4 regions of the Arthrobacter sp. SLBN-112 genome follow, and region 4 is predicted to be linked to each of the others. Evidence: riboswitches for the same ligand, from Rfam matches in the RefSeq annotation. Region 4 holds a riboswitch; each other region holds the start of a gene.

Region 1 (5,766 bases), 2.6 Mb from region 4:
GCCTGCTGCTGGCCATGCTCGCCGCGCGGGGCGTCTCCGAGCTGCGCAACATCTACGTGATTGAGCGCGGCTATGAGGACCTGGCGGAGCGCCTGAACACCATCGGCGCCAAAGTGGAGTACTTCCAGGACTAGGCGTTCACGGTTCGTCATGATCAGTGGCGGCTCCCGGAATTTCCGGCCCCTGACGCAGAATGTTCGTATGCGTACTTTCGGCGTGGAGGAAGAACTCCTGATTGTTGATCCGGAGTCCGGAGAGCCGCTTGCCCTGGCTGACGCCCTCCTCGCCGGACACCGTGTCGCGGCGGACGATCGTCCCGTGGACCCGGACGTCCACCCTTCCGGGAAGCAGGCGGACCACGACGACGAGATGGGCTTGAGTGCCGAGCTGAAGCTTGAGCAAATCGAGACGCAGACCCGGCCCTGCCTGGAGTCCGCGGGCCTGCTCGAACAGATCCGGGCCGGCCGGGCAATGGCCAACCACGCGGCCGCCAAACATGGTGCCAGGGTTGCTGCGCTCGCCACCTCACCCCTGGCATCCACCAGCCATACGACGCCGGACCCGCGCTACGCCAGGATGCTGGAACGCTTTGGCCTCACGGCGCAGGAGCAGCTGACCTGCGGTTTCCACGTCCACACCTATATCGAATCACCGGAAGAAGGCGTCGCGGTCCTGGACCGGATCCGCGACAAGCTGGCCGTGCTGACGGCGTTGAGCGCCAATTCGCCGTTCTGGAACGGCGTTCCCACCGGATTCGAAAGCTACCGCACCCAAGCCTGGAACCGGTGGCCGACTGCCGGCCCGGCCGCCATCTACGGAACGTACCCCGCGTACCGGAGGGTTGTCACCCGGCTGCTGGAAACCGGCGTCATGCTCGACGAGGGGATGCTGTACTTCGACGCGCGGCTTTCCCGCAACCACCCGACCGTGGAGGTGCGCGTGGCCGATGTCTGCCTCCGTGCCGAGGACGCAGCCCTGATCGCCGTGCTGGTCCGTGCGCTGGTGGAATCAGCCAGCAGGGAATGGTCCGAGGGCGTGGATCCGGCCCCCGTGCCCACTGTCCTGTTGCGGATGGCGTCGTGGCAGGCCAGCAGCTCAGGACTTAGCGGGGAACTTTTGGACTTTGGGAATTTCCGCCCGGCCCCGGCCGCCGACGTCGCCCGTTCCCTGGTGGACTACCTGGCGCCTGTCCTGCACGAACAGGGCGAACTGGCCTTGGCCCGGCAGGGCGTGGAGCACATCATCGCCCGCGGCACCGGGGCCGCCGAGCAGCGTCGGGCCCGCGACCGGGCTTTGGCCGGACCACCTCCCGAGGACATGGGGTTCGGCGCCGTGGTCCGGCACGCCGTGGACGTCACCATGCGCGGCGCGCTGGATCTTTCAGACGTGGAGGACACACCGGAACTCCTGCGGGTCCGCCAGGCCTGACGCTTCAGATCTGCTTGAGGGCCTGTTCCAGGTCGCGAATGAGGTCATCCGCGTCCTCGAGCCCCACCGAGAGCCGGACCACGCCATCGCTGAGGCCAATGGCGGCCCGCCCCTCCGGCCCCATGGCGCGGTGCGTGGTGGTGGCGGGGTGGGTGATCAGGGACTTGGAATCGCCGAGGTTGTTGGAGATGTCGATGATCCGCAGGCCGTCCAGCAGCGCGAAGGCGGCCTCCTTGCCGGAGCGCGCGCCGGAAGGAGCCAGCTCAAGGGTGAGGACGGTGCCGCCGGCACTCATCTGTTTCGCCGCCAGCTCATACTGCGGATGCGACTTGAGTAGCGGGTACTTCACCCAGCTCACGGCAGGCTGCTCTTCGAGCCATTCGGCAAGCCGCAGCGCGGTGGCCGAGGAGTGCCGGACGCGCAGGCTCATGGTTTCCAGGCCCTTGGTCAGGACCCAGGCGTTGAACGCTGAAAGCGCCGGACCGGTGTGGCGCATCAGCTGCTTCACCGGGCCGTCGATGAATTCCTTGGTGCCCAGGATGGCGCCGCCCAGGACGCGGCCCTGCCCGTCGATGTGCTTGGTGCCGGAGTACACGATCACGTCCGCGCCGAGGTCCCCGCAACGCTGCAGCAGGGGAGTGGCGAAGACGTTGTCCGCAACCACCTTGGCGCCGGCGGCATGGGCGAGTTCACTCACCGCGGCGATGTCCACGATTTCCTGCATCGGGTTGGACGGGGATTCGAAGAAGACGGCGGTGGTGGGCTTGGACAGGGCCTCGCGCCACTGGTCCAGGTCCGGGCCGTCGACGAAGACCGTTTCCACGCCCCACCGGGGAAGGATCTCGTTCAGGATCACAAAGCACGAACCGAACAGCGATCGGGCGGCCACCACGCGGTCGCCGGCGGCGAGCAGCGCGCCCAGGGCGGTGAACACCGCGGACATGCCCGACGCCGTCGCAAAGCAGGCCTCGGCGCCTTCCAGCAGCCTGAGCCGTTCCTGGAATGTGGCCACGGACGGGTTGCCGTAGCGCGAGTAGACAAAGCGTTCGTCCTCGCCGGTGAAGGCGCGTTCGGCCGCCGCTGCGGATTCGTAGACGAACCCTGAGTTCAGGAAAATGGCCTCGGAGGTTTCCTGGAAGTTGGTGCGGTCCAGGCCGCCGCGGACCGCCTGGGTATCGGGGTTCCAGCCGGGGGCATCTTGATTGAAAGTCACTTAATTCTTTCCGAGGTTGGTGGGCAGGCCGCGGTTCTTCCAGCCGTTGACGGTCCGTTCGCCGTAGCGGTCCGGCTCGCCTTCGAAGCCCTCCAGGACGTTGTAGGAGGTGAAGCCGGCCTGGGTGGCCGCAATGGCTGCTGCGATGGAGCGCTGGCCTGAGCGGCAGAGGAACACCAGTTCCGCGCCGGGGTCCTCGGGCGCCTGCTCCGTCAGATCCTTCACGAAATCGGGGTTGGGGATGCCGCCAGGGAAGGTCCACTGGATGAACAGGGGATCGTTGTCCGTAGCCTTGGTGTCCGGAATGCCGATGTGGGCCCATTCGCCCTCGGTGCGGACATCCACCAGGATGGCGCCCTGCTCCAGCTTGGCCCATGCTTCCTGCGGCGTCAGGTCTCCTGCGTAGCTCATGCGTGGCCCTCGCCGTCGAACTCGCCCTCCAGGTCGTCAACGGCCGTGGCCACCGCGGCGTCTGCCGAGGCGATTGCGGCCGGGAGGACAACTGCCTGGGCCACGATGACGCTGCTGCCGTTGAAGGTGGCCGCCGGGCTGCCGTGCAGGACGTAGCCGTCCGCGAGTGCAGCCGAGATCCGCTCACAGAATGAGCGGTCGTCGGGGCCCGTAATCAGGCGGTAGGACAATTTTTCGTCAGGGGCGGGTGCGTCAGACACGACGGATCTCCTTCTTTCACGCTTGCAGCTCGAATCGGTCGATATGCCGAGTATTCACCTGAGGCACCCCGCCGCGAGAGGAGGGTTGCCGACCGGCCAGTCAGGGCTTAACACCGGTACTCATTACTCCCCAAAAACGTAACACCTGCCGCGCCAAGCCGCACGGCCGTCGTCGTCATGTTCCGTAATTGAGAGCTGGCAGCCGCTGCGCGTCACGGGAACGCTGCAAGGCGGCCGGACCGATAAAGTTTCTACCTGGGCGCCGCCCTGCCGTCACAGTGGGAGTACCGGGGGGTTTGCCAGCATGCGAACTGGGCTGGTTCCTGATCCCGCTTGGCCGGGCAACGCTTTACGTGTTCATCATGCACGTGGTGCTGGGGCTGCTGTGGGTGATGGTCCGCACCAGGTTCCTGTTCCGGCTCATTCCCACGTAGCGGCCGGGCGACGCCCGGTATGCGGTGCCCGGGCATGAAAAATGCCGTGGCACGGTCGGTGCCACAGCATTTATCTCAAGTGCCGAATGCTCGGTGGGGGAGGCCCCGCAGTTCCGGTGTCTTAGACCAGCTCGGGATAGGAAGCGACAATGTAGTCGGCGGCTGCCGCACCCTTCATGCGCAGGCCCTTGCGGCTTCCCGGCAGCCGGTCCTTCATCGCTGCCCAGAACGTTGTTTCCGTGCCTGGCAGGTGCTGATTGATGAAGCACCAGCTCATGTACAGGCCGTAGAAGCGGTCGCGTTCCAGCGTGGAGTCGGATGTCTGGTCGAAGTAGGTGGCGTCTTGGAGAAAGAGATCAAACTGGGAATGTGCCATGAGGGCGTCCCTTCGCTAAGTGCGTGGCGCCGCCGTTCGGCTACAGCAGCGGACTCGATGCCGTGCACTGGTGGCAATCGGGTCCATAGATTCGATCCCCGGAAAAACTGGGGTCGTTAGCGCCGTCAACGCCTGTCTACGCTGTAGACTTTACTCGTAGACTACATATGAGGCAACCCTCTCGGAAGAAGCCGGGAGGCCGCCCCCAGCAAGGATAAAGCCATGACCTCCCCCAATCCGTCCCGCGCCGGCAAAGCCAAAGCCAGGCTCAGCCGGGACATCGTGCTGGCTAAAGCGCTGGAAATGGTGGATGCCGAAGGCCTGGACGCGCTGACCATGCGCGGCCTGGGCCAGGAGCTGGGGCGGGACCCGATGAGCCTCTACCGCTACGCGGAAAACCGGGCCGCCTTGCTGGACGGGGTTACGGAACTGGTCCTGGGCCAGCTCACCATCCAGCCGGAGGACCCGGACTGGAAGGCGCAGTTGCGGAAGATCGCCCACAACCTGCGGATGCTGGCGCTGCGGCATCCCAATGTTGTGCCCCTGCTGGTCACCCGGCCCCTTTCCACCCCGCTGGGTTTGCGCCCGCTGGGCACGCTGCGGCCGCTGGAACAGATCCTGACGCTGCTGGCGGCTGCCGGATTCGAACCGGCCGACGCGCTGCACGTTTATCGCGTGTACTACGGCTTCCTCTACGGCCACATCCTCAACGAACTGCAGGAGTTCGTGGTGGACCCGGAAGAGAACGAGGTTCTGCTCCGGCTGGGGCTCCACCGCCTTCCTGCCAAGGAATTTCCCAGGCTGCGGGCGCTGGCGCCGGCGCTGTCGGATTACGACGGCGCCATCGAACTCGACCAGGGGCTTACCATCCTGCTGTCCGGGCTGGAAGCGCAGCTTTCCCGGCAGGCGGCAGTACCGCTCGGTTAGCGCGGAAGCGGCAAACGCAAGATTATTCGAACGAGGCCCGGCGGCGGTCCTGCACGCGGGTGTTCCAGACATCCGGCCGGTTCACCTGGAACCTGCGGCCGGTCAGGGCCTTGGCGTTGAGCCGGACATAGTTGGCCTTTTCGCCGGGCTGCCACGGTTCCAGACCAAGGCCGTCCACCTGGTCCTTGACCGCCTGGTCTTCGATGATTTCGGTATCGCCGCGCACCACCACGCTCCACGCCAGTTCGGTGGCGGGGTCGTAGCCGTCGATCTCCAACGCGGCCGGGCGTTCCATCTTGGCGCCCCAAAGCTTGGAGCCGGGCGCGGTGCGGAAGACGATGCTGCGCAGGTGGACGATGTAGTTCACGGGGAAGATTTCGGGATGCTCGTCCACCACGATGGCCAGCCTGCCCACGGTGTCATTGGCGAGGAGTTCCCAGCAGTCGTCAAAGGAGAGGTTTTCGATCGGCAGCTTGTGCGAGTCCATGGTCCACACCTTACGGCTGAAGCCCGAAGCGCAACAGGGCCGGTGGCCCTGTTGCGCGGCTACTGGATCCCGGCGAAAAGCCCGCTCAACTCGGCGGTCAGTTCCTTTTGGATGGCCGGCGCGCCGATCTCCTTGCCGTCGATCCGGTTCACGGGGGCCAGCAGGCGCACGCTGGAGATAAGCCAGACCGCATCCGCATCCAGCAGGTCCCGGGGTTCCAGCGGGCCATA
Region 2 (5,766 bases), 1.3 Mb from region 4:
TGCCCGATTTTCCGCAGCTTTGGGCAGGCATGCTCGCCCAGGAAGGCACGTCCGCAGCCGGACCGGAAGGGCGCGGCAGTGGCGCGGAGCACTGATTCCTGGGACGAATCGGACGTCCGGATCCGCCCCAGCAAGAAAGGCTCCAGGCCGCGCACCAAAGACCGTCCCAGCCACGACGACGCCGTGACCGGCCGCATCATCACGGTGGACCGTGGCCGGTACACCGCGGTGGTGGGCGAGGACTCGGAGAATGAGCGCGTGGTCATCGCTGCACGGGCCCGCGAGCTTCGCCGCAATCCTGTCGTGGCAGGCGACTTCGTCTCCCTGGTGGGCGACGTCTCCGGAGCCCCGGACACGCTGGCACGACTGGTGAAGATCCAGGACCGCCGCACCCTCCTTCGCCGCAGCGCCGACGACACGGATCCCATAGAGCGGGCCGTCGTCGCGAACGCCGACCAACTGGTGATCGTGGTGGCAGCAGCCAACCCCGAGCCACGCACCGGGTTCATCGACCGCGCCCTGGTGGCGGCCTACGACGCCGGGATCGAGCCGATCCTGCTGGTGACCAAGGCCGACGTCAAGGACCCGGCGGAGCTGCTCTCCAACTACACGCACCTGGACTTCCCGGTGATCATCAGCAAGACCGCGGACGCACAGGCTTCGGGGATCGACGCACGGTCCGACGACGGCCTCTCCGCCCGGCTGGACAGCGCCGCGGTGGCAGCCCTCCGCGCCCACCTGGACGGCACGGTCACTGTCATGCTCGGGCACTCCGGCGTCGGCAAGTCCACCATGGTCAACGCGTTGACGGGTGCGGAGCGGGCCACCGGCGGGGTGAACGCGGTCACCGGGCGCGGCCGGCACACGTCGTCCTCGGCGCTGGCGCTGCGGCTGGCGGACGCGCCGCCCGGCAGCTGGATCATTGACACCCCCGGTATCCGTTCCTTTGGCCTTGCACACGTGGATCCGGACAGGATCCTGCGCTCATTCCCGGACCTCTCCCCCGGCATCGAAAACTGCGAGCGCGGCTGCAAACACACGGCAACGGCGGTTAACTGCGGACTGGATGATTGGGTGAACGGCGGGCACGCCGGTCCCACGGGACCGGCCCGGCTGGCGTCCCTAAGGAGGCTGCTCGGCGCGGACCCGAGGATGGAAGCACAGGAAACCAAGGAGCTCGGCAGCGTCAACTGACGCGTTCTCCCGGCAGAAACGCACGCAGACGGTAGTTTGGAACCATGATCCAACCCGCTTCGAGTTACAACGATGACCTGCGCCTGGCCCATGTCCTGGCCGACTCCGTGGATGACCAGACGATGAGCCGCTTCAAGGCCCTGGACCTCCACGTCGAGACCAAGCCGGACCTGACGCCGGTCACCGACGCCGACAAGGCGGCCGAGGAGGCCATCCGCGGCCAGCTCTCCCGCTCCCGGCCCCGCGATGCAGTCCTGGGCGAGGAATTCGGCAGCACCGGCCACGGCTCGCGGCGCTGGATCATCGATCCCATCGACGGGACCAAGAACTTCGTCCGCGGCGTCCCGGTGTGGGCCACGCTGATCGCCCTGGTGGACGAGGGCGAGCCCGTGGTGGGCGTCGTCAGCGCACCGGCCCTGGGCAAGCGCTGGTGGGCGGCCAAAGGCATGGGCGCCTACATGGGCAGGTCCCTGGCCGCCGCCACCCGGCTCCGGGTCTCCAACGTCTCCAACCTGTCCGACGCCTCCCTCTCCTACTCCAGCCTGGGCGGCTGGAAGGAACGCGGAAACCTTGACGAATTCCTGGGCCTGACGGAGGACGTCTGGCGGACCCGGGCGTACGGGGACTTCTGGTCCTACTGCATGGTGGCCGAAGGCTCGGTGGACATCGCCTGCGAACCCGAACTGAACTTGTACGACATGGCTGCCCTGGTGCCGATCGTGGTGGAGGCCGGCGGCCGCTTCACCTCCCTCGAAGGCGAGGACGGCCCGTTCGGCGGCAATGCCCTGGCCACGAACTCGATCCTGCACTCAGAGGTGCTGCACCGACTGAACCCGGAACTCGACGACCTCCTGCAGCAGGCTCCCTGACCGCGGAAGAATCGAATAATACGACGCCGGACGCCTCCTTTCGGGGGCGTCCGCGGCCGTTTCTTCGGCAGGACGTAACAAAGGCCTTAACAATTGCCGCGGCTTTAGTCCTGGCCACCCCATGTTCTACGCTTTTATCCAGGTCACGAGTGCCAGCGCAAAACCCCGGTTTGCTGGCCGGCAACCCTCCATTCGCGGTGGGGTGCCCCGGGTGACGACCAGGCCGGTCCGGAGCGGATACGGCAAGCGCGGATTCCACCATGCCGGAGTCCTGTATCCAAGTGAGGTCTCTGTGACAACTGCCACCGTCTCCCCCCAGTCCGCCATCGCCAACGCAGCCGCGCCGGATCCGCGCCAGGTCATTGCCGGCCGACCCCTCGCCGCGGTCACCGGCGCCGAAATCCAGGCGCCCCTGATTTCCGGCGGCCACGTCCGCTACGCAAACCTCGACTACGGCGCCTCCGCCCCGGCACTGTCCGTGGTGTCCGCGTACCTGAACGAGATCCTCCCCTACTACGCGAGTGTCCACCGCGGCGCCGGGTATGCATCCCAGATCAGCACCTCGGTGTATGAAAACGCACGCAGCATTGTCCGCGAGTTCGTAGGAGGTCGACCCGATGATTCGGTCATCTTCACCCGCAACACCACCGACTCGCTGAACCTGCTGGCCGGCTGCCTGCCGTTGGCCGACGGCCGCCCCGCCGGAGATGTCCTGTACCTGGACATCGAACACCACGCCAACCTCCTGCCGTGGCAGGGCGTCCCGCACCGCAGCATCGTCGCCGCGGACACCATCAGCGGCACGCTGGAGGCCGTCCGCGCTGAACTGGAGCAGGGCGGGGTCAGCCTGCTGGCCGTCACCGGCGCCTCCAACGTCACCGGCGAGATCCTCCCCATCCGGGCATTGGCCGCACTGGCGCACCAGCACGGCGCACGGATTGTGGTAGACGCCGCCCAGCTTGCGCCGCACCGGCGGGTGGACATCAGCACGGACGACGTCGATTACCTTGCGTTCTCCGGCCATAAGCTCTACGCACCGTTCGGCGCAGGCGTCCTGGTGGGACGTCCGGACTGGCTGGACGCCGGTGTCCCCCACCTTGCCGGCGGCGGCGCCGTGAAGGAAGCAAGGCTCGACGGCGTCAGCTGGGCCACCGGCCCGGCCCGCCACGAGGGCGGCTCACCCAATGTGCTTGGCGCAGCCACCCTGGCGCGCGCCACCCAGGTGATCGCCGAACTGGACCAGTCCCGGTGGCATGCCCACGAATCGGCCATCCGCTCGTTCCTGGTGGAGGGCCTGCAGGGCATCGACGGCGTGACGGTCCACCAGAATCTTCAAGGACACCAATCCGGAAACGGACACCATCGGTGTGGTCAATTTCTCGGTTGCAGGCTACGACGCCGGGCTGGTGGCCGCCTACCTTTCGGCGGAGCACGGCGTGGGCCTGCGTGACGGACGTTTCTGCGCCCACCCGCTGCTGAAGCGCCTGGGCCTGCCGAACGGATCCCTCCGGGCGAGTTTCGGCGTCGGATCCCGGCTGGAGGACGCCGAACGCCTCCTGGCCGGCATCCGCGCGCTGCGCGGCGGCGGACTGGGCTGGGACTACGTGGTGGACGCAGGCCGCTGGGTGCCCGCCAACGATTCCCGCACCTACCCGCACTGGGCCCCCAATACACCGGGTACGGCCGGCGCCGCCCCCTGCATCGACGACTAACCCAAAGCCTTCCGTTCCTGGTCGTGTGCACGGCCTTTGGCCGGGCGTGCGGTAAATTCGAGGGACATCAACAGGCGGAATCGAAGGAGTCCACGCGTGGTTCGGGGTGGCCCCAAGCTTGATCATGGTCGCCGGCGGGAACTTGGCCAGAGTTTCCAGGATGGCGGGAGGCACTACCAGCGCGTCAGGCCTGGATACCCCGAGGACTCAGCCCGATGGCTGGTACCGGCCCACGCCCGGGACGCCCTCGACGTCGGCGCCGGTACCGGAAAGTTCACTGCCTTGCTGCTGGACCTGGGCCTGGAGGTAACCGCCGTCGACCCCTCCGCGGACATGCTCAACCAACTGGCGGCGCACTGCCCCGCTGCCACGGCTGTGACCGGGACCGCGGAGGCGACGGGCCTGCCCGCCGCCCGCTTCGACGTCGTCACCGTGGCCCAGGCCTGGCACTGGTGCGACCCGTTGGCCGCGAGCACCGAACTTGCCCGCGTCCTGCGTCCGCACGGAACACTCGGCCTCATCTGGAACCAACTGGATACCTCGGTGCCGTGGGTGCACAGGCTCTCCAGGATCATGCACGCCGGCGATGTCTACCGCCCGGGCCACAGGCCGGTGGTGGGACCCGAATTCGCCGGGCTCGAAAGCCAGGTAACCCACTGGCAGGACCGGGTAACCACCACAGACCTGATGGAACTCACCAAGTCGCGAAGCTACTACCTCCGGGCCGGCGAGGCGACCCGCGCCAAGGTCCTGGCGAACCTGGACTGGTACCTGCACGAACATCTGGCCTACGGTCAGGACCAGGAACTCGAGCTTCCCTACCTCACCTTGGCGTGGCGCGCCGTGAAGGCATGAAGCCGGTAGGCTTGGACGCGTGAAGACCAGCCCGACATCCTCCTCCATCGAGGACTACGTCAAGGTCATCTATTCATTCACTGAATGGCAGGACAAGCCCATCACGTCCTCCCAACTGGCCCAGCGGCTCGGAGTGGCGAATTCTTCGGTTTCCGAGATGGTCCGCAAGCTCAAGGACCAGGGCCTGGTGGACCACAAACCGTACAGCGCGGTGACCCTGACCGATGCCGGACTGCGGCTTGCCCTGGCAATGGTACGGCGCCACCGGCTGATCGAAACCTACCTTGTGCAGCGCCTTGGCTACAGCTGGGACGAAGTGCACGATGAGGCTGAACAACTGGAACACGCGGTATCGGACACGTTCATAGAGCGCGTCGCTGCCAAGCTCGGCGACCCCAGCCGGGATCCGCACGGCGATCCCATTCCCACGGCGGACGGCCAGGTGCTGATGCCGCGCGCCCATCTCCTCGCGGAACTGGACGAGGGCCATACCGGCAGGATCACCCGGATCAGTGACGACAACCCTGAGCTGCTGCGGTACCTCGCCTCACAGGACATCGAGCTTGATGCCGGCGTGGAAGTGCTGGGACGGCGGCCCTTCGGCGGCGCCCTGGTGGTGCGGATCGGCGACTCGCGCGAGTACGACCTCGCCGATGAAATCGCGTCGGCGCTGTGGGTTTCCAGCGATGCCCCGCACCCCGGCTGCATCCTGGGCCTGCCCTGACCAGCGGCGTTGCCGGGATGGCCGGCTGACACGCTTTTGCAATGGGCCCGATTTGGCCGGCTCCCGTATGGTGGACTGTGATGATCAGCAGACGTGACGCCGCAATAGCACTGGACGTACCCCTTGAAATGGCACAGCGCCATGGCCTGCCAAAGTGGATGCCCGAGGCCGAGCTCCGCGGCATCCTGGACAATCCTCCGCCGTGGCTGGTGCAGTCACGTGCCAACCGGACAGGCAAGCGGCCGGTGTGGGTCCATCTGGAGTGCGCCGTCTGCGGGTACGAGGAGGCGGCACGGCCCAAGAAGTGGTGGCCGGACTTCACCTATGTGGTGTGCGAGCACCATTCGCCGGAAGAAATACCGCCGGTCCGACCGGGCTGGGTCCGGGGCGAGTACGACGGCGTGGGGACGCG
Region 3 (5,766 bases), 3.5 Mb from region 4:
CTGGGACGTGCCACGGGTGCACGTTCCAGGGCATCACGAATTCCGGGCGCAGGCCCAGCTTCCACTGGATGCCGAGCATGCGGGTAGCGGCGTCCTGGTCACCGGCGGTGATGAAACCGGACGGGTCCATCTCGCCAATGTTGGAGTACAGGCTGATGATGCGGCATTCCTCAACATCGTGCATTGGGTCCACGTAGGGCACCACGGTTCCGGGCTTTGCTTCCTGCAGGGAATCACACAGCTCGTTGACAGCGGCAACGCTGTCTTCGTAGCGGCGGCTCATGAGCTGTTCGTGGAATGTTTCGGGGGCCAGTGCGGTCATGAAGGGCTGGTTCTCCTGCGGGGATTGATGTTGCGTCCACCGGTGAAAATGGGCGCACGCCGGCGCGGCTCATCAACGGTGGTTAGTTGGGGTGGGCCGATTCCGGGTCGGCCTCTGTAAGTTTACCAAGCCCGGGGAAACGAAACGCCGGTCCAGCGCACCTCATTCGTGGCGCATTGGACCGGCGGTCGTGTCCGGAACGGGAGGAAAGCTACCAGAGGCGCTTCGTGGCGCGGCGAGCACCCTCGCCAAGAGCCTCCAGTTTGGCGTACGCGATCTGCGGGTGCACCCTGCCGCCCAGGCCGCAGTCGGTCGATGCGATGACGCTTTCCCGGCCCACCAGCTCGGCAAAACGGACAATGCGGTCCGCCACCACGTCCGGGTGCTCCACCACATTGGTGGCGTGCGAGACGACGCCGGGGATGATCACTTTGCCCTCGGGAAGTGTGGTCTCTTCCCATACCCGCCATTCGTGTTCGTGCCGGACATTGGCGGCCTCGAAGGAGTACGCGCCGGCATTGACCTGAAGTACGGAGCCGATGATGTCAGCGAGCGGGATGTCCGTGGTGTGCGGGCCGTGCCAGGAGCCCCAGCAAACGTGCAAGCGGATCTGTTCCTGCGGGAGGTCCCGCAACGCCCAGTTGGTGGCCTCCACACGCAGCTGGATGAACTTCAGGTAGTCCTCCAGGGACGGCTCCGGGTTGATCTGGTCCCAGCTTTCGGCCAGGGACGGATCGTCGAGCTGGACCGTCAGGCCGGCGTCGATGATGGCCTTGTATTCCTCGCGCATGGCATCGGCGCAGGCGTAGACAAGTTCCTCATCGCTCTTGTAGTACTCGTTGGCTACGCGGGCGCAGGAACCGGGGGAGAGCGAGGCCACGAATCCCTCAGCGAGGCCGGCCGCGGCGAGCCCGGTCTTCAGGTTCTTGATGTCCGAGGCCACCAGGTCATGGCCGGTGTAGGTCAGGGGCCCGGCGATCTTGGGCTGGGACACGCTCTTCCGGTGCGCCAGGATCCCTGAGGAGGGGTCGTTGTATGCCTCATTGAACGCCTGCCGGTCGCGCCGGTCGGGGAATGACGTCAGGACAACGTTTCCGGGGGAGGAACGCCGGACATCGGCTTCTGCCCAGCGGTCCACGTTGGTTGGCTCCAGGCCGCCGAGCCGGGCAAAGGAGTAGTTCCACCAGGCCCCGTAATCAACGGAGTTGGACATCGTGTGCCCGTACTCGCCGTCGTTGGGGATGTCGACTCCCAGGTCCTTCTGGCGCTGGACCACGTCCACAACGGAGTTCTCCAGGAGCTCCAGGAACGCCGGAGTGATGCCGTCGGATTCTTTTGCGGTGTTGGCCGCGATGAGTTCAGGGGTGCGGGGCAAGGACCCGGCGTGGGTGGCGCGAATGTGGTCGGTGTTCAGGGGCATGCTGGAATCTTCCTTCCATCGGTCCTGGCAGTAGCACCTTCGGCCGGCAGCTTTCCTGCCGGGCCGTGGTTGCTGCGGCGTCATTGAGCCAGGTCTCTCAGCCGCTCCGGATGGTCCACTCCCACTTAAATCCAGGAGCGTGGTCAGGGGCAAATGCGGTTCAGAATGTGGCGGACCGCCATTGCGGGGCCGCGGCGGGCCCATCGAGTGGACAAAGTGCCTGATCCGCTAAACTTGGGTGGTAAGAGCCCCGGAACTCTTGCGTCGCTGCGCCGCCTTGCGGTCCGGCGAAGGCCGGTCTGTTCGGGGCATTCTCATGAACGGCGCTGCGCAGGTCCGCTCCCCGCGGCCGGACCCGGGCAGCCCGAACGAATGGGGGAGGATCCCATGCCAGCAATTGTGATCGTAGGAGCCCAGTGGGGCGACGAAGGAAAAGGCAAGGCCACCGACCTTCTGGGCGGCCGTGTTGATTACGTCGTCAAGCCCAACGGCGGCAACAACGCCGGGCACACCGTCGTCGTAGGCGGTGAAAAGTACGAACTCAAACTGCTGCCGGCAGGCATTCTCAGCCCCAACGCGGTCCCCATCATCGGCAATGGCTGCGTGGTGAACCTCGAAGCCCTTTTCCAGGAGATCGAGGGACTCCAGGCCCGCGGCGCCGATACCTCGCGGCTGCGCGTATCCGCCAACGCCCACCTGGTGGCCCCGTACCACCAGGTGCTGGACAAAGTGACCGAACGCTTCCTCGGCAGCCGCGCCATCGGAACCACCGGCCGCGGCATTGGCCCCGCCTACATGGACAAGGTGGCCCGGCTGGGCATCCGTGTCCAGGACGTCTTCGACGAGTCCATCCTTCGCCAGAAGGTGGAAGGCTCGCTGCGCCAGAAGAACGAACTCCTGGTCAAGGTCTACAACCGCCGCGGTGTTGTGGTGGACGAGATCGTTGAGTACTTCCTGTCCTTTGCCGACCGCCTCCGCCCGCTGGTCATCGACAGCACGCTGGTCCTGAACACCGCCCTGGATGAGGGCAAGGTAGTCCTGATGGAAGGCGGCCAGGCCACGTTCCTGGACGTCGACCACGGAACCTACCCGTTCGTGACCTCCTCGAACCCGACCGCGGGCGGCGCATCAGTGGGCTCCGGCATCGGTCCCACCCGGATCTCCCGCTCCATCGGCATCATCAAGGCCTACACCACCCGCGTGGGTGCGGGCCCGTTCCCCACCGAACTCTTCGACGAGATGGGCATGTACCTGCAGAAAACCGGCGGTGAGTTCGGCGTCAACACCGGGCGCCCGCGCCGCTGCGGCTGGTACGACGCCGTCCTGGCCCGCCATGCGTCCCGCGTGAACGGCTTCACGGACTACTTCGTGACCAAGCTGGACGTACTGACCGGCATCGAACAGATCCCTGTGTGCGTGGCCTACGACGTTGACGGCGTCCGCCACGACGAGATGCCCATGACGCAGACCGAATTCCACCACGCCAAGCCCATCTTCGAGTACTTCGACGGCTGGACCGAGGACATCACCGCTGCCCGCACCCTCGCGGACCTCCCGGAAAACGCCAGGAACTACGTGCTGGCGCTGGAGAAGCTGTCCGGAACCCGGTTCTCCGCTATTGGCGTTGGCCCGGACCGGGACCAGACCATCGTGGTGAACGACCTCATCAACGACTGACACGTTGGTCCGGAACACGGCAGACGACGGCGGCGGCCCACCTTTTGCAGGTGGGCCGCCGCTGGCGTTTGCCGGCGTGGGCAGTAATTTACACAGGCTTAACGCGACAGGGCTTGTAGGCCTGCAGGCGCCGCAGCCAGACTCGTTAACACCATTTGAACTGATCAGCGGACGGTTCCAACATGCTTTTTGGCGGTGCAGGGATGCACCCCGCAGAGAGCCGTCGCCGGTTGAAGACACCAGACCGGAAGGACATGCCGTGGCAGGAAACTTCGAAGTTTTTCTTGATCCGGAGATGCTCTACAGGTTCCGGCTGCTGGGGCCCGACGGGTCGGTCATGGCTGTCTCGCAAGGGTTCGAGGACAAAGCTGCGGTAGCTGCGGGTATCGCAGCAGTGCGTGAATGTGCCGGGACAGGCCTGGTGACCGATCTCAGCCCCACCGGGGGAGAGTCCCGTCCCGCCGCCAACGCTGTTCCAGACGAGCTCCCCGCCGTCGTCGTGCCCGCTTGCGATGACCAGCGGCTGCCTGGTGAGGCTGCACGCCTACGCACTGGCGAAGGCGCCGCGGAGGCAGGCCACGGCGCCGCGTTGGAGCAGGACGGCAGCCCGCTGAGGACCGGCCGAAAAAAATTCAAAAAAACTTTTGGGCGGGCGTAACCCTTCCGGGGTCCGCAGCGATTACCCCTATGAAGTGCCGGTCTGGAACCTGTCCCCCATCACGTTCCAGGCCGGCCCTTTTGATCTCTTGGCAAGGCCGCTGCGCGGGCGGCGTCCCGTGGCGGTCACCGGCCAGCGAGGTTACCGAAGGGTAAAGTAAGAGCAGCGTTCCGGATCCATGTGAGACGCTTCCTTTGCCGACGCCCTTTTTGATTGAAAGCACCACGTCAGTGACCGATGCACAGACAGATGCGGCCCCGGACCACGCCGTCCCCGGACCTGCTGCCCTCAGCCTCGTCTACAAAACGTACGCATCACAAGTCCTGGGCTACCTTGCGGCCCGTGGCGTCGAGGATCCGGAGGCGGCCATGCAGGAAGTGTTCCTTTCCGTCCTGCCCCGCCTGGACACCGTGCGTGGAGGAAAGGCCGGGCTGCGGACGTTCATCTTCAGCGTTGCCCACGCCCGCATGGTGGACGATCACCGGCGCCAAAGCCGTCACCCGGTAAAGCTGCCGTTCGAGCCCGAACTCGACCAGCGCGAAGAGACCTCGGCCGAAAAAGAAGCTCTGCAAAACATCTCGCCCGGTGAGGTCCGGGGACTCCTGTCCGGACTGCCCCAAGACCAGCGCGAAGTACTCTCGCTTCGTTTGGTGGGAGGCCTGACCGTGGAAGAGACGGCGGAGGCCATGAATAAGAGCGCCGGCTCCGTGAAGCAGCTCCAGCGCCGTGCGCTGCTCAAACTCCGGGACCTCGCCGCAGTGAAGGAGTACCTCGCGCCATGACGCCACCATCAGGGAACCTTGTCTCCCTTGTCGACGACATGCTCCAGGACGCCGGTTGCGGTGACGACCCGGACCTCCGCGACGCGCTGCTCTCACTTGGTGCGCTGGCATCGCTCCCCGCGCCCGCACCCGGCGCGGAACTCGCCGCTCTGCTGGCTCCAGCCGGCACGGCCGGAGACGGAGACGCCGTGGAACATCCTCCGGCCGTGGAACATCCTCCATCCCCGGAGCAGCCGGACGACGACCTCACGCGCCGCCGGCGGCGGCGCCACCGCCCCACCGCGCTGGGCCTGGTTCTGGTGGCCGGGATGGGATTGGGCGTTGGCGGTGTGGCCGCCAGCACCTCCGCACCCGGGAGCGGAACGATGCAGCAATTGCTGGCGGACTGGACTCCCCCGTGGAGTGCGCCGTCGGCCAGTGCATCGGCCGCTGGGGGCGGTGACACGTCGCCGTGGCTTGCCGCCGGCGGGGACATCCCGGATCCGGTTTCGTCAGTTGCACCCGCTGCGGCCACGCATGCCGGAAGCCGGTCGTCCCGGCTTCTGGAAGACCCCGCCGGAGTGACCGGCCACGGCGGCTTGCGAAGCTGCGGCGGACCCGCCAGGCACGACGCCGGCAGCGGCCAGGGAGCCTGTGTGCCGGGACCGGCAGGGGCGGCGTTGCCCGCTGCCGCGGGAGGCGGGACGGACGGGAAGGGCCGGAGCCAGAACGACGGCGGTGCCGCACCCGCGGCGGACACCGCACCAACGGGCACGCCCGCAGCAGGCAAGCCGGACGCGACCGCGGCGGATACCCCCGCACCGGGCCAGGGCGGACCAGGCGCAGCCGCGCCCAGGACGGGTGATGCGCCTGCCCCAGCGGTCGAGGCGCCGGGCCAGGGCAGCGGCCGGAAGCCGGAATCCCCGGC
Region 4 (5,766 bases):
TCCACGCAGGCCAGGAGCCTGACAGTGCCACCGGTGCCCGCGCACTGCCCATCTACCAGACCACGTCTTTCGTGTTCCCGAGCGCCGAGAGCGCAGCCAACCGTTTTGCCCTGGCTGAACTGGCACCGATCTACACCCGCATCGGCAACCCCACCCAGGATGCTGTGGAGCAGCGGATCGCCAGCCTCGAAGGTGGCCTCGCCGCTTTGCTGCTGAGCTCCGGCCAGGCCGCCGAGACCTTCGCGGTCCTGAATATCGCAGAGGCCGGGGACCACATCGTGGCCAGCCCCAGCCTGTACGGCGGCACGTACAACCTGTTTGCCCACACCCTCAAGAAGTTCGGCATTTCGGTCACCTTCGTGGAGGATCCGGACAATCTGGACCAGTGGCGCGACGCCGTCCAGCCCAACACCAAGCTCTTCTTCGGTGAAGTGGTGTCCAATCCCCGCCAGGACGTCCTGGATATCGAAGGCATCTCCGAGGTGGCCCACCAGGCCGGTGTGCCCCTGATCGTGGACAACACCCTCTCGACCCCCTACCTGATCCGGCCGCTGGAATGGGGCGCGGACATCGTGATCCACTCCGCCACCAAGTACCTGGGCGGCCACGGCTCCGCCATCGCCGGCGTCATCGTCGACTCCGGCAAGTTCGACTTCGGCAAGGAGCCCGAACGGTTCCCCGGCTTCAACACCCCGGACCCCACCTACAACGGACTGGTCTACGCCCGGGACCTTGGCGAAGGCGGCGCATTGGGCGCCAACCTCTCCTACATTCTCAAGGCGCGTGTCCAGCTGCTGCGCGACCTCGGCTCGGCCGTCTCCCCGTTCAACGCCTTCCTGATTTCCCAAGGCCTGGAAACGCTGAGCCTGCGGGTGGAACGGCATGTTTCCAACGCCACGGAAGTGGCGCGTTGGCTGGAGGCAAGGGACGACGTCGAATCCGTCGCCTACGCGGGGCTGCCGTCCAGCCCCTGGTACGAACGAGGCCGCACGTACGGCCCCAAGGGGACCGGCGCCGTCGTCGCCTTCAACCTGGCCGGGGGCGCGGAGGCGGGCAAGCGCTTCGTCGACGCCCTTGAACTGCACTCCCACGTGGCCAACATCGGTGACGTGCGGTCCCTTGTCATCCACCCGGCGTCGACCACCCACAGCCAGCTCTCGCCCGAGCAGCAGGTGGTGGCCGGGGTCAATCCCGGGCTGGTCAGGCTGTCGGTCGGCCTGGAGCACATCGACGACATCCTGGCCGACCTCGAAGCCGGTTTCCGCGCGGCCAAGGGCGCCGCTGACGCCTGATTGGCAGCACGCGGCGGCACCGCCGGCCGGCAACGCCGGGAAGTCACAACCAGTCACACTCTTGGCCTGGGGTGGGGGGTGTTTCGTACACTCGAACCAGGTCATGAGTGCCAGTGACAGCCCCGGCTTGCTGGCCGGCAACCCTCCTTCCGCGGTGGGGTGCCCCGGGTGAAGACCTGGCCTGCCGGTCAAATGACGGCAGGCAAGCGCGTAGAAGAGGTCTTGCCATGACGGTTACCGTCGCCCGTACCACCATTCCCGAACACGGAGTTGTCCGCTACGCCTCCATTGGAGGACTCGAGCTGGAGGGCGGCGGCTACCTGCCGGATGTCACGCTGGCTTACGAAACCTGGGGCACGCTGAATGCGGACGGCAGCAACGCCATCCTGATCGAGCATGCCCTGACCGGCAGCACCCACGTGACGCGCGGCGACACCGACGAAGAGGGCTGGTGGGAACAGCTGGCCGGTCCCGGCGCTCCCGTGGATACCGACCGTTTCTTCGTGGTGTCCATCAACATCGTGGGCGGTTGCTACGGATCCACGGGACCGTCCTCGCCAGCCCCGGACGGAGCGCCGTGGGGGTCACGGTTCCCGCTGGTCACGCTGCGGGACAGCACTGTTGCGGAGGCCCGGCTGGCGGATCAGCTGGGCATCGGGAGCTGGTACGCCGTCCTTGGCGGTTCCATGGGCGGCGCCCGCGCCCTGGAGTGGGCCGTGACCTACCCCGACCGCGTGCAGCGCTGCGCCGTCATCTCCGTCGGGGCTGCCAGCACGGCCGAACAGATCGCTTTCGCCCAGGCCCAGACCCTGGCCATCCGCCAGGACCCGAACTTCAACGGCGGCGACTACTACGGCGGCCCGTGCCCGGAAGACGGACTGGCCCTGGCCCGGCGCATCGCCCACATCACATACCGGTCCGCCGCGGAACTGGAAGGGCGGTTCGGCCGGGAACCCCAGGCGCCGGAGTCGCCCCTGCGCGGCGGATTACTGGCAAACCGCGGCCGCTACCAGGTGGAAAGCTACCTGGACCACCAAGGCAGCAAGCTCGTCCGGCGCTTCGACGCAAACAGCTACATCGCCCTCACCGAGGCGCTGATGAGCCACGACATCTGCCGGGGACGGGGGCCACTGGCCGAAACACTGGCATCCTCCACCGCCCGGTTCTTCGTCGCCGCCGTGGACTCCGACAGGCTCTACTTCCCGTCCCAGTCCCGCGAATTGGCGCACGCGCTGCCCGGCGAGGTCGACGTACATATGATCCAGGCACCAATAGGCCACGACGGCTTCCTGACCGAGATCGGACAGCTGGGACACCAGCTCCGGACCGCGTTCCTGGTCTAGCGGCGCTTGCCGGCCCCCGGCCGCTGGGTGCCGCCCACCATTCGGCGCCCACCGCGGGGCTGCCGACGCGGCGGAGGCCCACAGTGCAGGCGCCCCGGATGCAAAGTACGGCATGACCTGTCCGTGGTGGACGGCTCCCGGGTCCGGCCGCTTCCGATGGCACTGGGCCAGGAGGCCGCGGGGCGGGTGGTATCCGTGGGCAGCGGCGTTGCCGATGTGTCCATAGGAGACCACGTTGTGCTGGTCTTCGTGCCCAGCTGCGGCCACTGCCGGGCGTGCCGGTCCGGAAGGCCCGCGCTCTGCCCCCGCGCAGCGGAGACCAACGGTTCCGGTGACCTGCTGCACGGGCCGGCCCTGCTGCGCTCGCCCGCGGGGGAGCGCATCAACCATCACCTGGGCGTCTCGGCCTTTGCCGATTATGCGGTGGTTGCGCGGGAATCGGTGGTGGTAATTGACGACGACGTCCCGGACACAGTTGCGGCGATGTTTGGTTGCGCCGTGCTCACCGGAATGGGGGCTGTGCTTAGTACCGCGGGCGTCAGTCCCGGACAGTCCGTGGCAGTCTTTGGCCTCGGAGCAGTGGGCTTGTCCGCAGTCATGGCGGGCCGGCTCGCCGGGGCAGCCGGCGTGATCGCCATCGATCCGAATCCGGGCAAGCACCAGTTGGCCCTGGATGCCGGCGCCACAGCCGTGGGAACACCGGCGGACGCGGCCCTGCTGATTGAAGAGGCCGCCGGAGACAGTGTGGACGTTGCCGTCGAGGCGGTCGGCTCGCCCGGCGTGATCGCCACGTGCCTGGCACTGGTGACGCGGGGCGGTGCGGTTGTCTCGGTGGGCCTGCCGCATCCGTCCGCCGAACTGACGGTTCCCGCGCTGCAGTTCGCGGGGGCGGGCAAGCGCCTCCTGGGCTCCTGCATTGGGTGACGCAGTGCCCGGCCGCGACATCCCGAAATACCTTGGCTACTGGCGGGAGGGCAGGCTTCCGGTCGAACTGCTGCATACCGACATCCGGCCGCTCACGGAGATCAACGAGGGACTGGATGCGCTGGCTTCCGGGCAAGTGGTCAGGCGGCTTTTCCGTGCCTGAGGCGTGGCGGAGTCGGGCAGTCAGCCGTTCATGATCTCGCCGCGGCGCTTCATATAGGCCTCCATGGACAGTTCGCCGTTGCTGTACTGCTGGTCCAGTTCTGCGAGTTTCCGGGCACGGAATCCCTGGGGCGCTCCCGACGGGGGAGTGGCCGGACCCGACGGCGGGCCGGCCGGCGGCTGGCCGGGACCCTGCTGCTGGCCAAAGCCTTGCTGCTGGCCGGGGAACTGCTGGAACGGAGGCTGCTGCTGGAAGGGCGGTTCCTGCGGAGCGCCGTACCGGGGGTCCGGCATGGGCGGCTGCCCATACTGGTAGGGCAGTGGCTGGGAATCGTCGGCAGGCCGGGGCTGGCGGAAACCGCCGGACAAGTAGTCCTGCTGGGTGTAGCCGTCGCGGGGCTGGTTGCTCTGCGGCCCTGCGGACCCGGGAAACCGGCCCGGGTACTGCCCGGGCCCCGGGAAGCCGCCGGGCCCGTACTGCCCGGGCCCCGGCAAGCCTTGGTCCCGGTCCCGCCGCGCCATGGATCGCCGGTACATCCGCATGGCCATGGGGACAACGAAGGACAGGATGATGATCCACAAAAACAAACTGCTCACGGTGCCGCGCCTCTCGAAGGTTGTCCTTCCAGCCTAACCCCGGGCGGTGCTACCGGCGGCTGGGCTCCGAGGTTCCCAGCGGACCCTCACCGGATCCCAACGGAACGCCCGGGCCGAAGGCGGGACCCGCCGTCGGCCGTTTTGCCGTGATGCCGTCACCGGAGGACTGGTGCCGCAGCCGGCGCAGTACCCAGGGCACGAAGTATTCGCGCGCCCACACCAGGTCCCCGGTCCTTGCCTCGCGCCAGGTCCGGGGCGGCAGCGCCTTGGGCTGGAGCGGTTCCAGCGAGTGCTCCACGTTCAGCGAGTCCAGCACCATGGCCGCGATGGTGTGGTGGCCCAGCGGTGAGAAGTGCAGCCTGTCCTGGTCCCACATTTGTGGATCGCTCAGCTGCCGGAGGGACCACATGTCCGCAATGACGGCGTCATGCCGGGCCGCGACGGTCCGCAGGTTCTCGTTGTAGATGGCCACCTTGCTCCGGATCCTGCCCAGGACCGAGGAACCGGTGTCCGGACCGTTGAACAGGACCACGGTGGCGCCGCCCATGGACAGGATCTGGACCACGGAATCGAGCTTTTCGGCCAGTGCGTCGGGGTCGCCGCCCGGACGGATCAGGTCGTTGCCGCCGGCGGACAGGGTGACCAGGTCCGGCTTCAGCTCCAAGGCCGGAGCCAGCTGCTGGTCCACGATCTGCTGCAGGAGCCGGCCGCGGACGGCCAGGTTGGCGTAGGCGAAGTCCGGCTTGGTGCGGCCCAGTTCTTCGGCCACCCTGTCGGCCCAGCCGCGGTGGCCGCCGGGGCTTGAGGGCTCGGGGTCGCCGATGCCCTCGGTGAAGGAATCGCCCATCGCCACGTACCGGTTCCAGGGGTGGGAACCGGGGTGCACGGACGGGGTCTGGATGGCACTTGCGTCAGTCACTGTCCTATCCTGCCTTCCGCTTCACTGGCTACGCCAACGTAGGTTGTTACTTTCCGGTAACTGTAAGAATGGAAACCATGACTGACGCCGAAGTATTTCCCGCTCCCGTTGTCCTGTGGTCCCATCACGAAGACCAGCGTGCCGGCAAGCCGCTGCTGGTGCTGCTGCACGGCTACGGCGCGAACGAGCAGGACCTGTTCAGCCTGGCCGATATGCTTCCCGGGGACTTCGCGGTGGCATCCGTCCGGGCGCCGATCGCCATGGGACCCGGCTTCACCTGGTTCCCCCTCACGGCCTCCATCGACTACTCCCTGGACCGGGTCAAGGCGGCTTCGGCGTACGTCCTGGAATGGATCGACACCATCAGGGAAGGCCACCCCTCCGTCTCACTGCTGGGCTTCTCCATGGGCATGGCCATGGCCACCACTCTCCTGCGCCAGCGCCCCACGGACTTCGCAGCCGTCGTCGGACTCTCAGGCTTCGTGGTGGACGCCGTCGGCGACCCCACCTTCAGGGACGCCGAACTGGA

Evidence for each region. A riboswitch is a leader RNA that binds a small molecule or an ion and turns the genes downstream of it on or off. The one in region 4 is predicted to bind S-adenosylmethionine.
Region 1: another riboswitch for S-adenosylmethionine. It lies ahead of QF050_RS05400 (DUF1737 domain-containing protein); the one in region 4 lies ahead of QF050_RS17390 (homoserine O-acetyltransferase).
Region 2: another riboswitch for S-adenosylmethionine. It lies ahead of QF050_RS11450 (aminotransferase class V-fold PLP-dependent enzyme); the one in region 4 lies ahead of QF050_RS17390 (homoserine O-acetyltransferase).
Region 3: another riboswitch for S-adenosylmethionine. It lies ahead of QF050_RS00940 (cobalamin-independent methionine synthase II family protein); the one in region 4 lies ahead of QF050_RS17390 (homoserine O-acetyltransferase).

The regions. Positions count from the first base shown of each region.
Region 1 is NZ_JAUSXY010000001.1:1,160,077-1,165,842, forward strand. Features, by position in the region: gene QF050_RS05380 (UDP-N-acetylglucosamine 1-carboxyvinyltransferase) at 1-134, shown strand, start outside; gene QF050_RS05385 (glutamate--cysteine ligase) at 202-1,428, shown strand; gene QF050_RS05390 (O-succinylhomoserine sulfhydrylase) at 1,433-2,641, opposite strand; gene QF050_RS05395 (rhodanese-like domain-containing protein) at 2,642-3,052, opposite strand; gene QF050_RS05400 (DUF1737 domain-containing protein) at 3,049-3,312, opposite strand; SAM riboswitch class IV at 3,326-3,440, opposite strand; gene QF050_RS05405 (OpgC domain-containing protein) at 3,609-3,746, shown strand; gene QF050_RS05410 (hypothetical protein) at 3,868-4,122, opposite strand; gene QF050_RS05415 (TetR/AcrR family transcriptional regulator C-terminal domain-containing protein) at 4,345-5,049, shown strand; gene QF050_RS05420 (pyridoxamine 5'-phosphate oxidase family protein) at 5,072-5,536, opposite strand; gene QF050_RS05425 (aminodeoxychorismate lyase) at 5,596-5,766, opposite strand, start outside.
Region 2 is NZ_JAUSXY010000001.1:2,433,173-2,438,938, reverse strand. Features, by position in the region: gene aroA (3-phosphoshikimate 1-carboxyvinyltransferase) at 1-95, shown strand, start outside; gene rsgA (ribosome small subunit-dependent GTPase A) at 79-1,194, shown strand; gene hisN (histidinol-phosphatase) at 1,239-2,063, shown strand; SAM riboswitch class IV at 2,205-2,318, shown strand; partial or broken gene QF050_RS11450 (aminotransferase class V-fold PLP-dependent enzyme) at 2,356-3,775, shown strand; gene QF050_RS11445 (class I SAM-dependent methyltransferase) at 3,872-4,630, shown strand; gene QF050_RS11440 (metal-dependent transcriptional regulator) at 4,650-5,354, shown strand; gene QF050_RS11435 (hypothetical protein) at 5,435-5,766, shown strand, end outside.
Region 3 is NZ_JAUSXY010000001.1:205,179-210,944, reverse strand. Features, by position in the region: gene QF050_RS00945 (uracil-DNA glycosylase) at 1-322, opposite strand, end outside; gene QF050_RS00940 (cobalamin-independent methionine synthase II family protein) at 534-1,742, opposite strand; SAM riboswitch class I at 1,755-1,859, opposite strand; gene QF050_RS00935 (adenylosuccinate synthase) at 2,130-3,419, shown strand; gene QF050_RS00930 (DUF1508 domain-containing protein) at 3,679-4,077, shown strand; gene QF050_RS00925 (sigma-70 family RNA polymerase sigma factor) at 4,308-4,859, shown strand; gene QF050_RS00920 (hypothetical protein) at 4,856-5,766, shown strand, end outside.
Region 4 is NZ_JAUSXY010000001.1:3,721,156-3,726,921, reverse strand. Features, by position in the region: gene QF050_RS17395 (bifunctional o-acetylhomoserine/o-acetylserine sulfhydrylase) at 1-1,292, shown strand, start outside; SAM riboswitch class IV at 1,392-1,507, shown strand; gene QF050_RS17390 (homoserine O-acetyltransferase) at 1,520-2,635, shown strand; partial or broken gene QF050_RS17385 (zinc-binding dehydrogenase) at 2,750-3,722, shown strand; gene QF050_RS17380 (hypothetical protein) at 3,743-4,318, opposite strand; gene QF050_RS17375 (SGNH/GDSL hydrolase family protein) at 4,368-5,237, opposite strand; gene QF050_RS17370 (alpha/beta hydrolase-fold protein) at 5,315-5,766, shown strand, end outside.